Regions from separate parts of the Spongiibacter sp. UBA1325 genome, predicted to be linked through region 1. Evidence: predicted binding sites of a transcription regulator. Region 1 holds the regulator's gene; the other holds the start of a gene.
The links. The regulator sigma-54, encoded in region 1, starts transcription at its own class of promoters, with help from an activator protein. The targets are predictions, from matches to a motif close to TGGCACANNNNTTGCNNT.
Positions count from the first base shown of each region.

Region 2: a site for sigma-54 is predicted at 2,586-2,603, ahead of B3K78_RS16280 (phenol hydroxylase subunit). Genes of this name have one in related genera too.

Region 1 covers NZ_DBTD01000001.1:23,705-31,626, forward strand. The annotation lists gene B3K78_RS00115 (YhdP family protein) at 1-131, shown strand, start outside; gene B3K78_RS00120 (carbon-nitrogen hydrolase family protein) at 128-934, shown strand; gene yjgA (ribosome biogenesis factor YjgA) at 937-1,461, opposite strand; gene mgtE (magnesium transporter) at 1,499-2,857, opposite strand; gene B3K78_RS00135 (HPr family phosphocarrier protein) at 2,988-3,257, opposite strand; gene rapZ (RNase adapter RapZ) at 3,276-4,133, opposite strand; gene ptsN (PTS IIA-like nitrogen regulatory protein PtsN) at 4,136-4,585, opposite strand; gene hpf (ribosome hibernation-promoting factor, HPF/YfiA family) at 4,615-4,902, opposite strand; gene B3K78_RS00155 (RNA polymerase factor sigma-54) at 4,972-6,465, opposite strand; gene lptB (LPS export ABC transporter ATP-binding protein) at 6,609-7,334, opposite strand; gene lptA (lipopolysaccharide transport periplasmic protein LptA) at 7,336-7,893, opposite strand; gene lptC (LPS export ABC transporter periplasmic protein LptC) at 7,880-7,922, opposite strand, start outside.
Region 2 covers NZ_DBTD01000011.1:88,261-96,182, forward strand. The annotation lists gene B3K78_RS16265 (aromatic/alkene/methane monooxygenase hydroxylase/oxygenase subunit alpha) at 1-946, opposite strand, end outside; gene B3K78_RS16270 (MmoB/DmpM family protein) at 961-1,230, opposite strand; gene B3K78_RS16275 (aromatic/alkene monooxygenase hydroxylase subunit beta) at 1,227-2,228, opposite strand; gene B3K78_RS16280 (phenol hydroxylase subunit) at 2,290-2,547, opposite strand; gene B3K78_RS16285 (sigma-54-dependent Fis family transcriptional regulator) at 2,903-4,597, shown strand; gene B3K78_RS16290 (WD40/YVTN/BNR-like repeat-containing protein) at 4,851-5,840, shown strand; gene B3K78_RS16295 (efflux RND transporter permease subunit) at 5,856-7,922, shown strand, end outside.

The DNA of each region.
Region 1 (7,922 bases):
ATAGCTTCTCCAGTGCGGTGTATGACATTCGGGGCACTGTTCAACAGCCTGAACTCTCCTTCAAAAAGATTTTTGACGTCTCACCCACTGAGTTGAAGGGGCAAGAGATGCCATCGCAGGTTGCGCCGTGAGTCTTCGTGTCTCAGCGGTGCAAATGGTGTCCGGCGCAGCGGTGAGCGTCAACCTGAATGACGCGTTGGAGCATCTGGAGAAGGCCTCTCGTCAGGGAGTGCAGCTGGCGGTGCTGCCAGAAAATTTTGCCTGTTTTGACAGTGGTTCAGCGCTGGCCGAATTGGCTTGCCGGGAGCAGCACGCAGAGATACGGGGGCGGCTGGCCGAGCAGGCTAAACGTTTGGGGATGTGGATTGTCGCGGGAACGCTGCCACTGCCTGCGGCGGATGGTCGTTGTTATGCCGCCTCGCTGGTCTTCAATGACAGCGGTGAGTGTGTCGCCGATTATCGCAAGTTACATTTGTTTGATGCCGACGTTGGCGATGCACAGCAACGCTACCGGGAGTCGGAACGCTACGCTCCCGGCGAGCGGCCCTGCGTTATTGATACCCCCTGGGGGCGGCTTGGCGTAGCGGTCTGTTACGACCTGCGCTTTCCCGAGTTGTTTCGCCTGATGCTCGATGACGGGATGGAACTGTTGGCGTTACCGGCGGCGTTTACGCGGCGCACGGGGCTGGCGCATTGGTTGCCACTGCTGCGGGCGCGTGCAATTGAAAATCAGGTAGCGGTTATTGCAGCAAATCAGGGTGGTGTTCACAGCGCGCGCCGAGAGACATCTGGAGGTTCCTGCGTGATTGACAGCTGGGGGCGCGTACTCGCCGAACTCGGCTTTGGCGCCGGTATTGCGACAGCTGACATCGACATGGCGGCGCAGCGAGCGCTGCGTCAAGAAATGCCAGTGTCGCAACACCGGCGATTCTAGTTCTACGCCTGGCTTTCTTCTTCGTTGGCAATTTGCTGAAGTTCGCGCAGGTAGCGAAAGAGCTTGCGCGCTGCTGCGGGCGGCTTATTCGCCGTTTTTTCTTTGCCAGCTTGCATGAGTAACTGGCGAAGTCGCTGTCGATCGGCATTGGGGAAACGTTGTAGTGCGGCGTCGACGCCCTTCACGCCAGTGGCCAGCATATCGTCTCGCAAGTCCTCTAGCTCGTGAAAGCGTCGCGCCAATGCTTTTTGCCCCTGCTCCTGTTCAAGCAGGGCGGCTTCAATGCCGCTGGCATCAATGCGGCGCATCAGTTTGCCGATGTACTGCATTTGCCGGCGAAGCCCCTCGCGGCTCTTAATCCGCCGCGCCGTGGCGATGGCTTCCTCAAGGTCGGGATCGTCGATGGGAACCCGGGCCAAGTCGGCATTGCTTAAGCCCACGAGGCGACTGCCCAGTTTTTGCAGGGCTTCCATTTCGCGCTTCAGTGCGGTTTTACTCGGGCGTTCTTGATCGTCTATATCGGTCACAATAACGGTTGCTCTATCGGCTTGGCTTGAGTGGAACTCAAGCGTAAAAATACGTGGCTAATCCAAGGAAGGACATAAAGCCGACAACATCGGTAACCGTGGTTAACACAACGCCGCCAGCTAACGCGGGATCGATGTTTAGCGCCTTCATTACCAGCGGCAAAATGGCGCCGGCCAGTGATGCGGTGATCAGGTTAATTACCATGGCGGCGGCGATAATGGCGCCGATTAAGGGGTCGTTAAACCAGTAACTGGCGGCCAGCGCGACAATGAGTGCCCACAGCAGCCCGTTCATGAGTCCTACCAGAACCTCTCGATTGATCAGCCAGCGACTGTTATTGCGGCTGATATGGCCAAGGGCCATCCCGCGAATCACCACGGTTAAGGTTTGTGTGCCGGCGACACCGCCCATGCTCGCGACAATGGGCATAAGTACGGCCAGTGCGACGACTTTTTCAATGGTGCCTTCGAAAAGGTTGATAACACCGGAGGCAATAAAGGCCGTTAACAAATTGATGCCGAGCCAAATGGCGCGGCGCGGCGCGGTGGTCATTACCGATGCAAAGGTGTCTTCGTCTTCATCCAGACCGGCCATACTCATCAGTGAGTGGTCGGACTCTTCGCGGATAACATCGACGACGTCATCGATGGTGATTCGGCCAAGGAGCAATTGATTGTCGTCGACCACGGGGGCACTGACCCAGTCCCGCCGCTCGAAGAGGTTGGCAACATCGCGCGCAGGCATGGACGCCACAATGGGCTCAACCTCGGTGTCCATGATTTCACGAACGGTAACGCTGGGGTCCGAGACCAGCAGTTTCCGCAGCGACAGTGAGCCAATGAACTGGTCATTACGGTTAACGACCAGCAGGCTATCGGTCATTGCGGGAAGCTCTTCGTGCCGCCGCAGGTAACGCAGCGCGACATCTAGGGTGATGTTCGGCCTTACAGTGATGGTGTCGGTGTTCATCAGACCACCGGCACTGTCCTCGTCGTAGGACAGTATGTGCTCCACACGCACCCGGTCTTGATGGTCCATCGACTCCAGCACTTCGCGAATCACGCGGTCCGGAAGTTGCTGGAGTATATCGGCGATATCGTCGGTTTCGAGACCCTCGGTGATCGCGGCGACTTCCTCGGCATCCATGTGCCGCAGGAACTGACTCTGCACCTCGTCGCTCAGGTGCTGGAGAATGTCACCCTCATTTTCGGTATCGACAAGTTGCCACAGCACGCCCCGCACTTTTTGCGGTGTCGACTCAATAAGGTGGGCGGCATCGACGGGCGGCAGGCCATTGAGCATACGCCGAATTTGCAGAAACGCGCCGGAGCCCAGAGCTTCATTCAGTAGCTCTAGGCGGCTTTCAGCTTGGGGCTTTTCTGCGGTTTGGGCCATATAGCTCTCTGCGTTGCGTTCGGCTTTCTGCTGGATAGCAGTCACACAGTGTGGCGAGAATTATCCTTTAATCTTCGCTGGGCAACAATTGCAGACGGGCGAAATCGCGCTGAAATGCGCAGTATTTGATTTATTCGCCTTCGTCAAAGCGGCGTTCGATCAAGTCGACGAGAGCGTCGAGGGCTGCTTGTTCGTCTTCCCCTTCGCAGCGAATGTGCAGTGTCATGCCTTTGCTGGCCGCGAGCATCATTACCGACATGATGCTTTTTCCGTCGACCCATTGCTGCCCCGCCGACACCTGAATGCGAGAGGCAAATGCGGTGCTGGTGGTCACGAATTTGGACGCAGCACGGGCGTGAAGGCCGAGTTTATTGATGATAGGAATTTGGATTTCTTGCATCGCCTTGTCCAGCCCAGGTTAGTGCTGAAGTTCGCGGTGGCGAACTTGCAGGCCAGGACAGGTGTCGCGAAGCGCCTTAGCCAGCTTTTCGGCCATGTATACTGAGCGATGTTGTCCACCCGTGCAACCGATCGCGATGGTGAAGTAGCTGCGACCGGCAGATTCTATCTCAGGCAGCCAGCGCAGCAGGTAAGTGAGTATGTCGCTATACATCTGTTGGACTTGCGGCTGGGCATCGAGGAAGTGCTGAACGGCGTCGTCGCGGCCGCTGAGGCTGCGCAGCGCCTCGTCCCAGTGAGGGTTGGGGAGCATGCGCAGATCGTAGACCTGGTCGGCATCAATGGGTAGGCCGCGCTTAAAGCCGAAGGACTTTAGTTGTAATGCCATGCGGCTAGCGTCGACGCCGAGAACGCGGTCACGTATGGTGGCGCGCAATTGATGCACAGTCATGTCGCTGCTATCGATGGTCAGCGATGCCTCGGCGACGATGGGCTCCAACAGCGCAGACTCTTGCTTTATCGCGTCGCTAAGCGGCTGGGAGTCGGTGCTCAGTGGATGCCGTCGACGGGTCTCGCTAAAACGCTTAATGAGCTTGTCGTCGCTGGCATCCAAAAAAAGAATACGCAAGCTGGCCAGGCTTCGAACTTGTTTGCACAGTTCTTGGAAGCGGGCGAGCTCTGTTTGTGAGTTTCTCGCATCGATACAGACAGCAACCTGCTGATGAACTTTCAGTGTGCTTTGAGAGAGTTCGGCAACGAGTGCGGGCAGCAGTGACACCGGCAGGTTGTCGATGGCGTAAAAGCCTTCGTCTTCGAGCTGGTGCAGCGCCGTGCTTTTGCCCGAACCTGAGCGGCCGCTGAGAATGATAAGCTTCACGCCTAGCTGGCTACCGCACGTTCATAAAGACTGCTGTCGCTGTCTGCGCTGCGAAGCTGCTGGCGGAAAGCGTCATCGTTGAAGGCGTTGGCCAAGCTTGCCAACACTTTAATGTGTTCGTCGTGTGCTTCGGCAGGGACGATCAACGCAAACACTAAGTCCACGGGTTGGTCGTCTATCGCTTCGAAGTCGATAGGCTCGGCAAGTTTAAGCAGCATGCCGGTAATTTCGGTGCACTGCTGGCTGCGACAGTGGGGAATCGCAACCCCGTGCCCGATACCGGTGCTTCCGAGTCGCTCGCGGGCGAGCAGTTCGTTGAACAGTTCGTCGGCGTTGAATTGCGCATTATCCTCACTGACAAAAATAGAAATTTGTTCCAGTAGGCGTTTCTTGCTGCCCACAGACGTACCGCAGTGGGTACGTCCGGGGCTGAGTATTGAATCAAGGGTCATGTTTACGTTTCCGGAACATCCCCGGGCCTTTAGTGGCCCAGGTTTTTCTCCTTGTGTTTAATAAGCTGGCGATCGAGCTTGTCGGTGAGGCTGTCGATGGCCGCGTACATATCCTCTGATTCACAGGTGGCGAACAGATCGGCGCCGGCCACATGTACGGTGGCTTCAGCTTTTTGAACCAGCTTTTCTACTGACAAGGTAACGTCGGTATTGGTGATATTGTCGAAGTGCCGTTGCAGCTTGGCGAGTTTGTTGTTGACGTAATCGCGAAGTGCCGGGGTAACTTCAACATGGTGACCACTGACGGTTATTTGCATATCTTGCTCCTTCATCGCTGAGAACATCCGGCGCCTCCCGGCGCGTTGTTTGGGCCTTTTGGGGCCTTATTAGACCAGTCTTTTCCGTTCGTTAGAGGGCGGAATGACTAGTGATTCCCTGTACTTTGCAATGGTTCGCCGGGCAACTTTGATGCCTTGCTCGGCCAACAGTTGGGTGATTTTGCTGTCGCTTAGCGGTTTTTTGGGATTTTCTGCGGCAATTAATTTTTTGATTAGTGCACGAATCGCCGTGGAGGAGCATTCTCCTCCGGTATCGGTCGAGACGTGGCTGGAGAAAAAATATTTGAGTTCGTAGATGCCTCTCGGGGTATGCATATATTTTTGCGTGGTAACCCGTGAGATCGTCGATTCATGCATGCTCACCGCATCGGCGATGTCGTGGAGCACTAGCGGTTTCATCGCTTCGTCGCCGTACTCCAGGAACCCGCGCTGATACTCAACAATTTTGGTGGCGACTTTCATCAGTGTTTCGTTGCGGCTCTGCAGACTTTTAATGAACCAGCGCGCTTCCTGTAGGTTGTCGCGAATATAGTCTTTGTCGCTGCTGGTGCCGCTGTCTTTGGCGAGCGATGCGTAGTGGCTGTTAATTTGTATTTTCGGGGCAATGTCCGGGTTTAACTCAACCAGCCAGCGGCCTTCTTTTTTGCTGACGAATACGTCTGGTACCACATACTCTGTTTCGTCGTTGCCCACGCAGTCACCAGGAGTGGGGTTCAGCGTTTGAATGAGTGCCAGGGTGTCGCGCAGTTGGTCTTCTTTTAGCCGGCAGCGACGCATGATTTGGTTGTAATCACGGTTGCCGAGCTGCGGCATGTGCTGCTCGACAATCTGCAGCGCTTCAGCCAGGTATGGGGTGTCTGGGGAGAGCTGCCGAAGTTGAATTAACAAGCATTCTTGAAGGTCCTGGCCGCCAACACCGGGGGGGTCAAACTGCTGGATGAGGTGAAGGACTGCATTCACTTCTTCTATTTCGATATTGTCGTCGTCGAAGGCGTCCACCAGCTCTTCGGGGCTGACGGTGAGCCGCCCCTTTTCATCGATCGCGTCGATGATGGCATCGGCGACGATGCGGTCAAGTTCTGAGAGCCGGCTGAGGTTGAGTTGCCAGCGCAGGTGGTCCTGGAGCGACTCTGAGCTGCCGTGGCGATAGTCATTGTTGTAGTCGTCGTCGGCGCTACCGGCCGCGGAGGAGCTTGGTGCAGAGCTTTGGTAGACGTCTTCCCACTGGCTGTCTACCGGCAAATCTTCGGGGATGTCGCTGCGCTCGGCCCATTCACTGTCGGCGTCGTTGCTGGGCGCCTCCTCAGCAGAGGTCGTTTTGCTGTCAGCCTCATTGGCGTTACTTTCGCTCTGGCTGTTGCTGCTCTGGGGTTCCGGGCTGTCGCTGTCTTCCTCTACTTCCAGCAGGGGGTTGGAGTCCAGTGCCGACTGAATTTCCTGTTGAAGGTCGAGGGTGGAGAGCTGTAATAAACGAATCGCCTGTTGCAGCTGGGGCGTCATGGTCAGCTGCTGACCGACTTTTAGCTGGAGCGATTGTTTCATAGGCAATGACTTCTACTACAACCATACCTGAGGGATTAAATGCCGTTATGTAGTCATAAACGACGATGCTTCAGGGTCAGTGTAGTCCCGCAGCCGCACCGCTGCAATAGGCGTTTAAAGCAATTGCTGTGCCGATTTTTTGATCAAAGGGTAAATGTGTCGCCGAGGTAGATGTCCCGCACGATTTGGTTGTTGAGTACGGCCTCGGCATTGCCCTCAGCAACGATGCGACCTTCGCCAACTATGTAGGCTTTTTCGCAGATATCGAGGGTTTCTCGCACATTGTGGTCGGTAATCAGGACGCCGATGCCGCGCGCCTGCAGGTGGCGAATAATTTGCTGAATATCGTTCACCGATATGGGGTCTACCCCGGCAAAGGGCTCGTCGAGCAGAATAAAACTGGGCTCGGTGGCCAGTGCTCGCGCAATTTCTACTCTGCGCCGTTCCCCGCCCGAGAGCGCCATACCCGGCGATTGGCGAATATGGGCAATGTGAAATTCTTGTAGCAGTGCATCGAGCTTTTCTTTGCGTTGCTTGCGATTCAGGTCGCTGCGGGTCTCCAATATCGCCATGATGTTGTCAGCGACGCTCAGCTTCCGAAATATGGATGCTTCCTGAGGGAGGTAGCCGACGCCGTGTTTGGCCCGACCCTGGATGGAAAGTGGTGTCAGGTCTTTGTCGTCGAGCTGAATGCGGCCACGGTCGGCGTTGACGATGCCGACGATCATGTAAAAACAGGTTGTTTTCCCTGCCCCGTTGGGACCCAACAAGCCGACTATTTCACCGCTGTTAATACTCAGGGAGACGTCTTTGATTACCTCTCTGCCTTTGTAGGCTTTAGCGAGGTTGCTGGCTTTCAATACGGGCATGTTAGCGGGGAGTCTCCGGGGTGTCGGGGGTGGTGCTTGGCGCGGGGCTATCGGTATCACTCACGCCCTGCTGAGGCTGTAGGGTCATTTGTACCCTGCCATCGAGTTTGTGGCTGCCGCCATCGGCAATGACCATTTGCTTGCGCCCGCTGTATACAATGCGATCGCCACTGATCTTTGAGCCTTGATGTCGGATGGTGGCATCTTTTTGCAGCAGGATTTCCTCGGCATTTAGGCTGTATTCTATGAGTCGAGCACTGGCGACCACGACGCCTTCCCCGGCGCGGGGTTGTTGCTCAAAATGGGCGGGGCTGCCATGGGCAATAACCTTGGTTACTTTTCTGTCAGCCTCGACAATAATCAGCTTGTCTGCACGAATAATCAGGCTGCCCTGCGACATATTGACGTTGCCCGTGTAAATGCCGCGATTGTTTTCATAGGTGGCTTTGTCTGAGCTGAGGTTGATGGCCTGGCGGCGATCATCGGGCAAGCCATGCACGCTGCTGGCGAGGCAGAGCAGGGCGCTAATAGCGAAGGTGGGTAGATTATTGCGGTTCATAGTATCCTTTTACCTTCGCGAGCAGCTCG
Region 2 (7,922 bases), on a different contig from region 1:
GAATACCGTAGCGCTCAAGATCCTTAAATAGCGCGCCACCGTTTTGCTCGTAGTACACCTCCCAGGCTTCAGCCCAAGACATCACTTTGTTAGGCAACATGTAGTCCATCATCATGCCGACCAGGCTCAGCAGGCGGAAACCGCGCCAGAACCATTTATCGATCCACTGCTGAATGATCGGCACGTTATCTTCGTGCTGCTCCAGTATGAATTTGATGACCTCCAGCCCCAGCGTCATATGACGGGCTTCATCCGACTGCGCAGAAAAGCCGAAGGTTACGGTCGCCATATCACCGTTGTAGGCCGCGCCCGACATGAAGGGTACGAACAAGAGGTTGGTCAGCACGTATTCAAACGAGAATGAGATTGCGGTTAAAAACTCAAACGGGCCCGCAGAGCGCGCATCGTCGAAGAATGACTTGGGCACTGACAAGAACCAAACGCGGTCATGCATATGCGCGGCGTCGTGCAAGCCATTAAAGTGTTTATTGTAGTGACTCATGGCGTGTTGCTGAGTCTGGGAGTGGCGCAATTCGTCAATGGCTTGCATCTGACAGGCAACGCGGGCACCGGCACCACTGAATTGACGGCCTACTTTTGCATAGCCTTGGAACGCCGCATGTTCAAGCGGCGACACACCACTTAGGAATAACTTAAGGGCATTAACATAACGCGCATCAGAAATATTTTGATGGCCATTGTTCTGCGCAAAGGCGTCAAAAATGGCGTACAGTTTTTTCTCTTTTTCCGCCTGGTATTTCCAGTAAGCGTCCATCGTCAGGCGGAACGGATCTTCCCACTGCGACCAGTCGGTGATCTTAATTCCCTCAAACTGCTCATCGGGGAAAATATCTTCCTTCTTCTGATACGAAGGCTCCCACGCCATATCGCGAGTGAGGTATTGATACTTATCTTTAAGGTTTAGCTTTTTATTTTTCGCTGCCATGATTCTTCTCCCGATTAATTCCACTGCAAGATAAAGTGGTCGTCATCTTCATCCACGCTGCCGCCGATACTGATCACATCCACCAGCATTTCCTGAACGTCCCAGTCGCGACCGATCTTCTCTTCCACGGTTTCGCGATTTATCACCAGGCGCTTTTCTGCCTGAATACGGATCATTGCAGGCTGGTGCTGCACCTCTGCATGTGGGTTGTCTTCAACAATGGCGTCGACCAGATAACGGGCGTTGTCATTGTCTTGAAAGGCGATAAATACCAACTGGCTCATGCGGAAACTCCCTGACTTTGCAGCCCAAATTTTTTAAGTCGTGCGGCGAGTTGCGCACGGGTTTCATCCAGGGCAGCGGTGCCCGACGTAGCCTCAGCCAATGGCAGTAGCGCCTGATAAGCGCGCGGCTCCCAACGATCAACCCAGCTTTGCAGTAGCTCAGTGTTTTGCTCATTTTCTGCGGTAACGGTCTTCATCATCGCGTTCGTCCATCGTTGCGAATCCTTGAACCAGTCGCGCATAAATTCCGTTAGCATCGACACATCTTCGGCGCCGTGTTCGCCCAGCCATTGATCCATCTTGTCGTACACCAATGGGTACAGCAGTCCGTCGAGCAACACGTTCTGAACCAGCGTCAGCTCAAACCAGTCACTGATTACCAGCGTGTCTTCCACCAACTGACGCATCGGCTGCCACAGCGCATCGTCCATCCAGTAGGATTTGGATTCATCCAGGCCACGGCCGGTACTGCCGTCCATCAGCAGGGCAATACGCGACAGGTATTGGCCAATACCCAGGCGGTCCATCGCTTGATACATATGTAATTGCGCAACCGTGGTCGCCGTGGCATCGCCGGCGATCATGCTGTTATTCATATTGGCGCCAAGCTCAACGTGGCGAAGGGGAACGAGCAGACGAAGAATCTGCTTCTGGGTTGCTTCGGGAAGGCGTGCAAGCAAATCGCGCTTGTCACAGAAAGCGAAAGAGCTCTCCGCGGCCTCCTGCATTTTTGCGCGATTGCCCACATAGGCGCCGTAGTAAAACTGGCGGGGGTCAGACACCGCGGACCAGTCGGCCATGCTTAGCGCCGTCCGCGCTGGATCGTTAAGCGTATTTTTATCGTCCCACAATGGGCGGTAGTGGAAGTTGGTTTTCGCCTCGATATCGTAACTGGCTTCCTGATATCGCGTTGCGGGTTTATCGCCAAAACGGCGGGCGATATGGGCATATGTCTGGCGAATCGGTTCCACCGAATGCGTCTTGATTTCTATACTCATGTTTAGTCCCGTTATTGGTTTTATGGTGTTAAGTCGGTTACAGGAAATCTGGCGTCGCCACTTAGTAGCGCTTGCCCTTTTCTCCGAAACGCCACTTGATCATGTCTTCATCAATCTGGCGGATCGTGTCGGAATCCATATGGACAACGTTGTTGCAGCGACAGAATTCGTCGAAAGCCGCGCGCGGCAAAATTAATTCCACGAACAACTCGGGATGACCGATTGCAAAATCAAACTCAATGAATTTGTCAGAGGGATCACTTCTTACCCGGATATAGCGGGTCAGCTGATCGAAAGTAGGTTGACTGTTTGTGCTCATCGTCTGCCTCGTTGTATTTATTGGCGGCTGACGGGGTAAGAGCAACGGCTGTGCCACAAGCCTGACAAGTGGTTAAAAAAACTTTAAGTGGTTGTTTTTAATAAAATTAATAAAAGCCAAGCACGGTATTAGCAACCGCCAGGGAAGGGATCACTGAGCAGCGATTTTTATCAAATGATAAATTTTCATGAGGGGAATGAGCATTTGCTCACTTGCCTGTTCTCCCCCACAAAAACAAGGAAATTTAATCATATGGTTGAATTTCTCTTAACATTCAGTGTTAGATTGCCCGCAAGAGCGGTTTGTTAACGCAACAGCCAACCCTCCCCCAAAATTACAATAACGGGGTTCACGCATGACCATCAGTTACAAACCTCAGCTACGCGTTGAGGACTTTAAAGATCTCACTGAACAAATCCGCTTCCAAAGTGCGGAGGGCAAAATATGGCTGAGCGAACAGCGCATGCTGCTGATGGACCTCAGCGCCCTGGCAGCCTTTCGCCGCGAGCTGGTCAACACAATGGGGATCGAGCGCGCCAAGGGTTTCTTTCTGCGCCTCGGCTATCAGTCGGGCCTGAGAGACTCTGAACTCGCACGCAAGCTGCGCCCCACCAGCAGCGAACTGGATATATTTCTGGCCGGCCCGCAGCTGCACAGCATCAAGGGCATGGTAAAAGCCATTCCGCTACAGATAGAAATTGACCAGGAAAACGGCGACTTCTACGGCGAGGTTGAGTGGGTGGACTCCTTCGAAGTGGAGATATGCCAAACCGAACTTGGCCAAATGGACGAACCTGCGTGCTGGGCCTTGTTGGGCTATGCCTGTGCCTATACCTCATCGTTTATGGGGCGCGAAGTGATATTTCGCGAGGTCAGTTGTCGCGGCTGCGGCGACGAACGCTGCGTCATTGTCGGCAAACCCGCTGAGCAGTGGGACGATGCCGAAGAGTTTGCCGCCTACTTTAAAGCCGACCCCATTGTTGAAGAACTTTACAACCTGCAGGCACAGGTAAGTTCGCTGCGCAGCAGTTTGGAAAAGCAGCAGGGACAGTATTACGGCATCGGCCAAAGTCCGTCGTACAACAAAGTCTGCAAGATGATCGACAAGGCCGCCCAGGGTCGCGTATCGGTGCTGTTATTGGGAGAAACCGGTGTCGGCAAAGAAGTGATCGCCCGCAGTGTTCACCTGCGCAGCGAGCGCGCGGAAAAGCCGTTCGTTGCCGTCAACTGCGCCGCCATCCCACCGGACTTGATAGAAGCCGAACTCTTTGGCGTGGAAAAAGGTGCGTATACCGGCGCAAATCAATCGCGAGCCGGCCGCTTTGAGCGCGCCAACGGCGGCACCATATTCCTGGATGAAGTGGTCGAGCTCACCTCCCGCGCACAGGCCACCCTGCTGCGGGTGTTGCAAGAGGGCGAACTGGAACGCGTCGGTGATTCGCAAACCCGAAAGGTCGACGTACGCATTATTGCGGCAACCAACGAAAGCCTTGAACAGGCGGTTAGCGAGGGCCGTTTCCGCGCCGACCTGTTTTATCGACTCAATGTCTTTCCTGTAAAGATTCCGCCGCTGCGCGACCGCCTGGAAGACCTCCCCCTGTTGGTCGAGCATTTCCTAAACAAATTCCACTCGGAATACGACAAGCGCACCATGGGCTTGTCAGACAAAGCGCTGGAACTCTGCAAGCGCTACCCCTGGCCCGGCAATATCCGCGAGCTGGAAAACGTCATTGAGCGCGGCGTTATTCTCACCGATAACAACGACACCATCAGCCAGGATTTCTTATTTGCTGCGCCCCCGCCGGATACCGGTGACGCCTCCAGCCATTGCCTGGACGACGGCGGCAATATCACCCAGTCGTCGGCCGTCACCGGTGACTGGTCAGACGACATCCTCACCCGGCAAATCAGCCTGGACGAGGTCGAATCAACGCTTATTCAGAAAGCCATGAAGCAAGCCAATAACAACGTCTCTGGCGCAGCCCGCCTGCTGGGACTCACTCGCCCCGCCCTCGCCTACCGCCTGAAAAAGCTGGGCCTGGACGGCTAAAACAACCACCTCTCTCGCCGCGCTAGCGGCGTGAGCGGGAACAATTAAGCATTTCAGCAATCGCTGGTTTTTCTTTCACCATATCGTTAAAAATCCCCCGCCCAGTACCCTGCCAGCGGCGGCAAAAACCCCCACTAAAAAACCATAAATATCCATATATATCATAACGTTAATAGATATTTTCGCGTCATGGCATAGCCATTGCTGATACCGCCTTGCCGATACTTTCAAATAACAACGACGGTAATCATTCATGACGCAGAATTGTGCGCGAGCTGTAAGCCCGCGATCTATCGTACCCACCTGTCTCGCACTAAGCGCCGCACTCCTTGCCGCCTGTGAGGCACCGCTGGAACTGGACGCTGTGAACGAGCATGCGCAGCAAGCCATACAGCGCACCGACTTTTACCAGGCCATGGCCGCCAACAGCGAGCGGACCCTGCTGGTGGGAAACCGCGGCACCTTGCTCGCCAGCGAGGATCACGGCCAACACTGGCAGCGCGAAGCGGTGAACACCAACGCCAGTTTCATCGACATTGCCAGCTGTCCGGACGATAGCTTTGTGGCGCTGACCTTTGACAACCACGTCTGGCACGGCACCGACCAAGGCTGGCAACAACACGCCCTGCCCAGCAGCGAGCAGATGATGACCATCACCTGCAGTAGCGATAATCACTGGTGGGTTGCCGGCAGCTTTACAACCTTCCAGCACTCGAGCGACCAGGGTTTAACATGGCAGACATCCAGTCTGGATGAAGACGCCATCGTCACCAACCTGCAATTTCTCGGTTCCGAACACGCTGTTGCCACCGCCGAATACGGCATGATCCTCACCACTGCAGACAACGGAAAAAACTGGCAGGTATCGGGGTATTTACCTGATGAGTTCTACCCCCATGCCAGCTACTTCCGCTCGCCAGACGAAGGCTGGGTGGGCGGCCTAAACGGCTTCATCTACCACACCCGCGACGGCGGCGACTCCTGGCAGCGCCAGAGCACAGACACTCAAGCCCCGATTTTTAATTTTATACACCGTCCGCAGGGACTGTTTGCAGTCGGGGATAACGCCACCGTACTCGCGCTCAACGGTCAGCAATGGTCATCACTGGAAACCCCGAGCATTCCTCTTTACTTGCGCGCTGTTGCCGCCGACGGGGACACGCTGGTGGCCGCCGGCGGCCGGGGCCTATTGCTTCGCATCGCGACATCACCATCCGCAACTAGCGCTACCAATAATAAGTAATCAAGGAACACTATCATGGCACTGCACCGATTTACGCACGCCCTGCACCTGCTGGAGCTGTGGATTTTCAATAACCCGCGCAAAGTGCTCGCGCTGATCGCATTGCTCACGGTGTTTTTTGCCCTGCGCATTCCCGGGCTAAAAATCTACACCGACTTTGCTGACCTGCTGCCGCAACAGCACCCTTACATACAACTGCACAACAGTATTAAGGACGATTTTGGCGGGGCGAATGTGCTTGTGGTTGGCATCGAATTCGACGACGGCGACCTCTTTACCAATGAGCGGCTCGCGCTGATCGACCGCGTCACCCAGGCGGTGGACAACCTGCCCGGCGTGAACCACAACCTGGTATCCAGCGTGACTCACCGCAACTCGCGCAAAATCTGGCTCACAGAAGTCGGCAGCATTAACTCCCAGCCGTATTTCGACGCCACAAAAGGCCCTTACAGCAGCGACCAATTAGCCAGCATGAGAGCCGATGTGAGCGCTAACCCACGCGTATTTGGTCCGCTGGTTGCGCCCGATTTAAAGATGGCGCTGGTAAAAGCGCAGCTCATTGAAGGGCAACTCGACTACGAAAACACCTTCAAACAATTGCGGGAATTACGCGATGAGGTGGCGGCACAGGGCGTCACCCTATACGCCACAGGCCAACCAGTACTTGTGGGCTGGGCCTACACCTACATGGACCAGATCCTGCAAATTTTTGCCTTCACGGTACTCACCATGCTGGCGCTGCTGATTTTTCACTTCCGCAAAGCCTATGGCGTGTTGATCCCGCTGGGTGGCGTGCTGATCTCGACGATCTGGGGTCTGGGCATTATCAGTCTGCTCGGCTACAACCTTGATCCGCTCGGCCTGGTGATCCCGTTTCTCATCGCCGCGCGGGCAATGAGCCACGGTGTGCAGCTTGTCGAACGCTACTACGCCGAGGCGGCAACGCTGGGCAACGGCTCGGCGGCAGCCAAAGCCACCTTCGACAGCTTGTTCCGCCCCGGCTCACTGGGTGTGGTCTCAGATGCCATCGGTCTGCTGTTAATTTCCGTGGGATCGATCCCCCTGAACACCCACCTTGGCATCTACGCCTCACTCTGGGCGATTACCGTGGTATTCAGTGTGTTGGTGGGCGTGCCCCTGCTGCTATCGATTCTACCCACACCGCGCGAACCGCGCCTGAAAGAAACCGTTTTACGCCATATCGGTGCGAGCAGCTCACGCATTGTGAGCCAGCCGGGAAATGCGACGAAGCTGCTATTTGTCGCCGCGGTCGCTGTTGTACTGGGCATGGCCGCCGCGTCCCAGGTTCAAATTGGCGACTCCGAACCGGGCTCGCCGATTCTCTACCCCGACCACGACTACAACGTTTCCTCTCGCGTGGTGAACGAGCGCTTCCCCGGTTCGGAAGAACTCTATGTCATCGCCGAGACAGATAAAAAAGGCGGATTAAAACGCCCCGATGTTCTGAAGGCACTGGCTGACTTTCAAGCCCATATGCTCACCGACCCGGGCGTCGGCGGCGCGAAAGGCTTGCCCGATCTGATCAAGCAGGTGAATCGCCTGATGCATAACAACGACCCCCGTTGGTATCAGATCCCCCACGATGAACGCTACGTCGGCGGCTTGATGTTCACCTATATGGCCTCCAGCCCCATCCCCGGCGCACTGGACGAATTTAACAACACCGACGACCAAGTGGCGAACCTGGTCTTCTATTACAAGGACCGCCAGGGCGAAACCATACGTCGCGCCATTCATATGGCCAAGGAGTGGATCGCCCAGCACGGCAATGACGTCGAGGGCCTTACCATCAAGCTCGCCGGGGGCACCCTGGGCGTTGCCGCGGCCATGAATGAGTCGGCCTACCAGACCAACCTGATCGTACTGCCGCTGGTGTTCTTACTCATCTTTGCCTTCGTCACGCTGTTTTATACCTCCTGGCACGCCGGTGTGATGATGCTGCTGGCAATGTTATTTGCCACCACCCTCACCTACGCCTACATGGGATTGTCCGGGCTGAATATCGACATCAACACCGTGCCGGTAATCGCGGTGGGTATCGGCGTGGGCATCGACTACTCC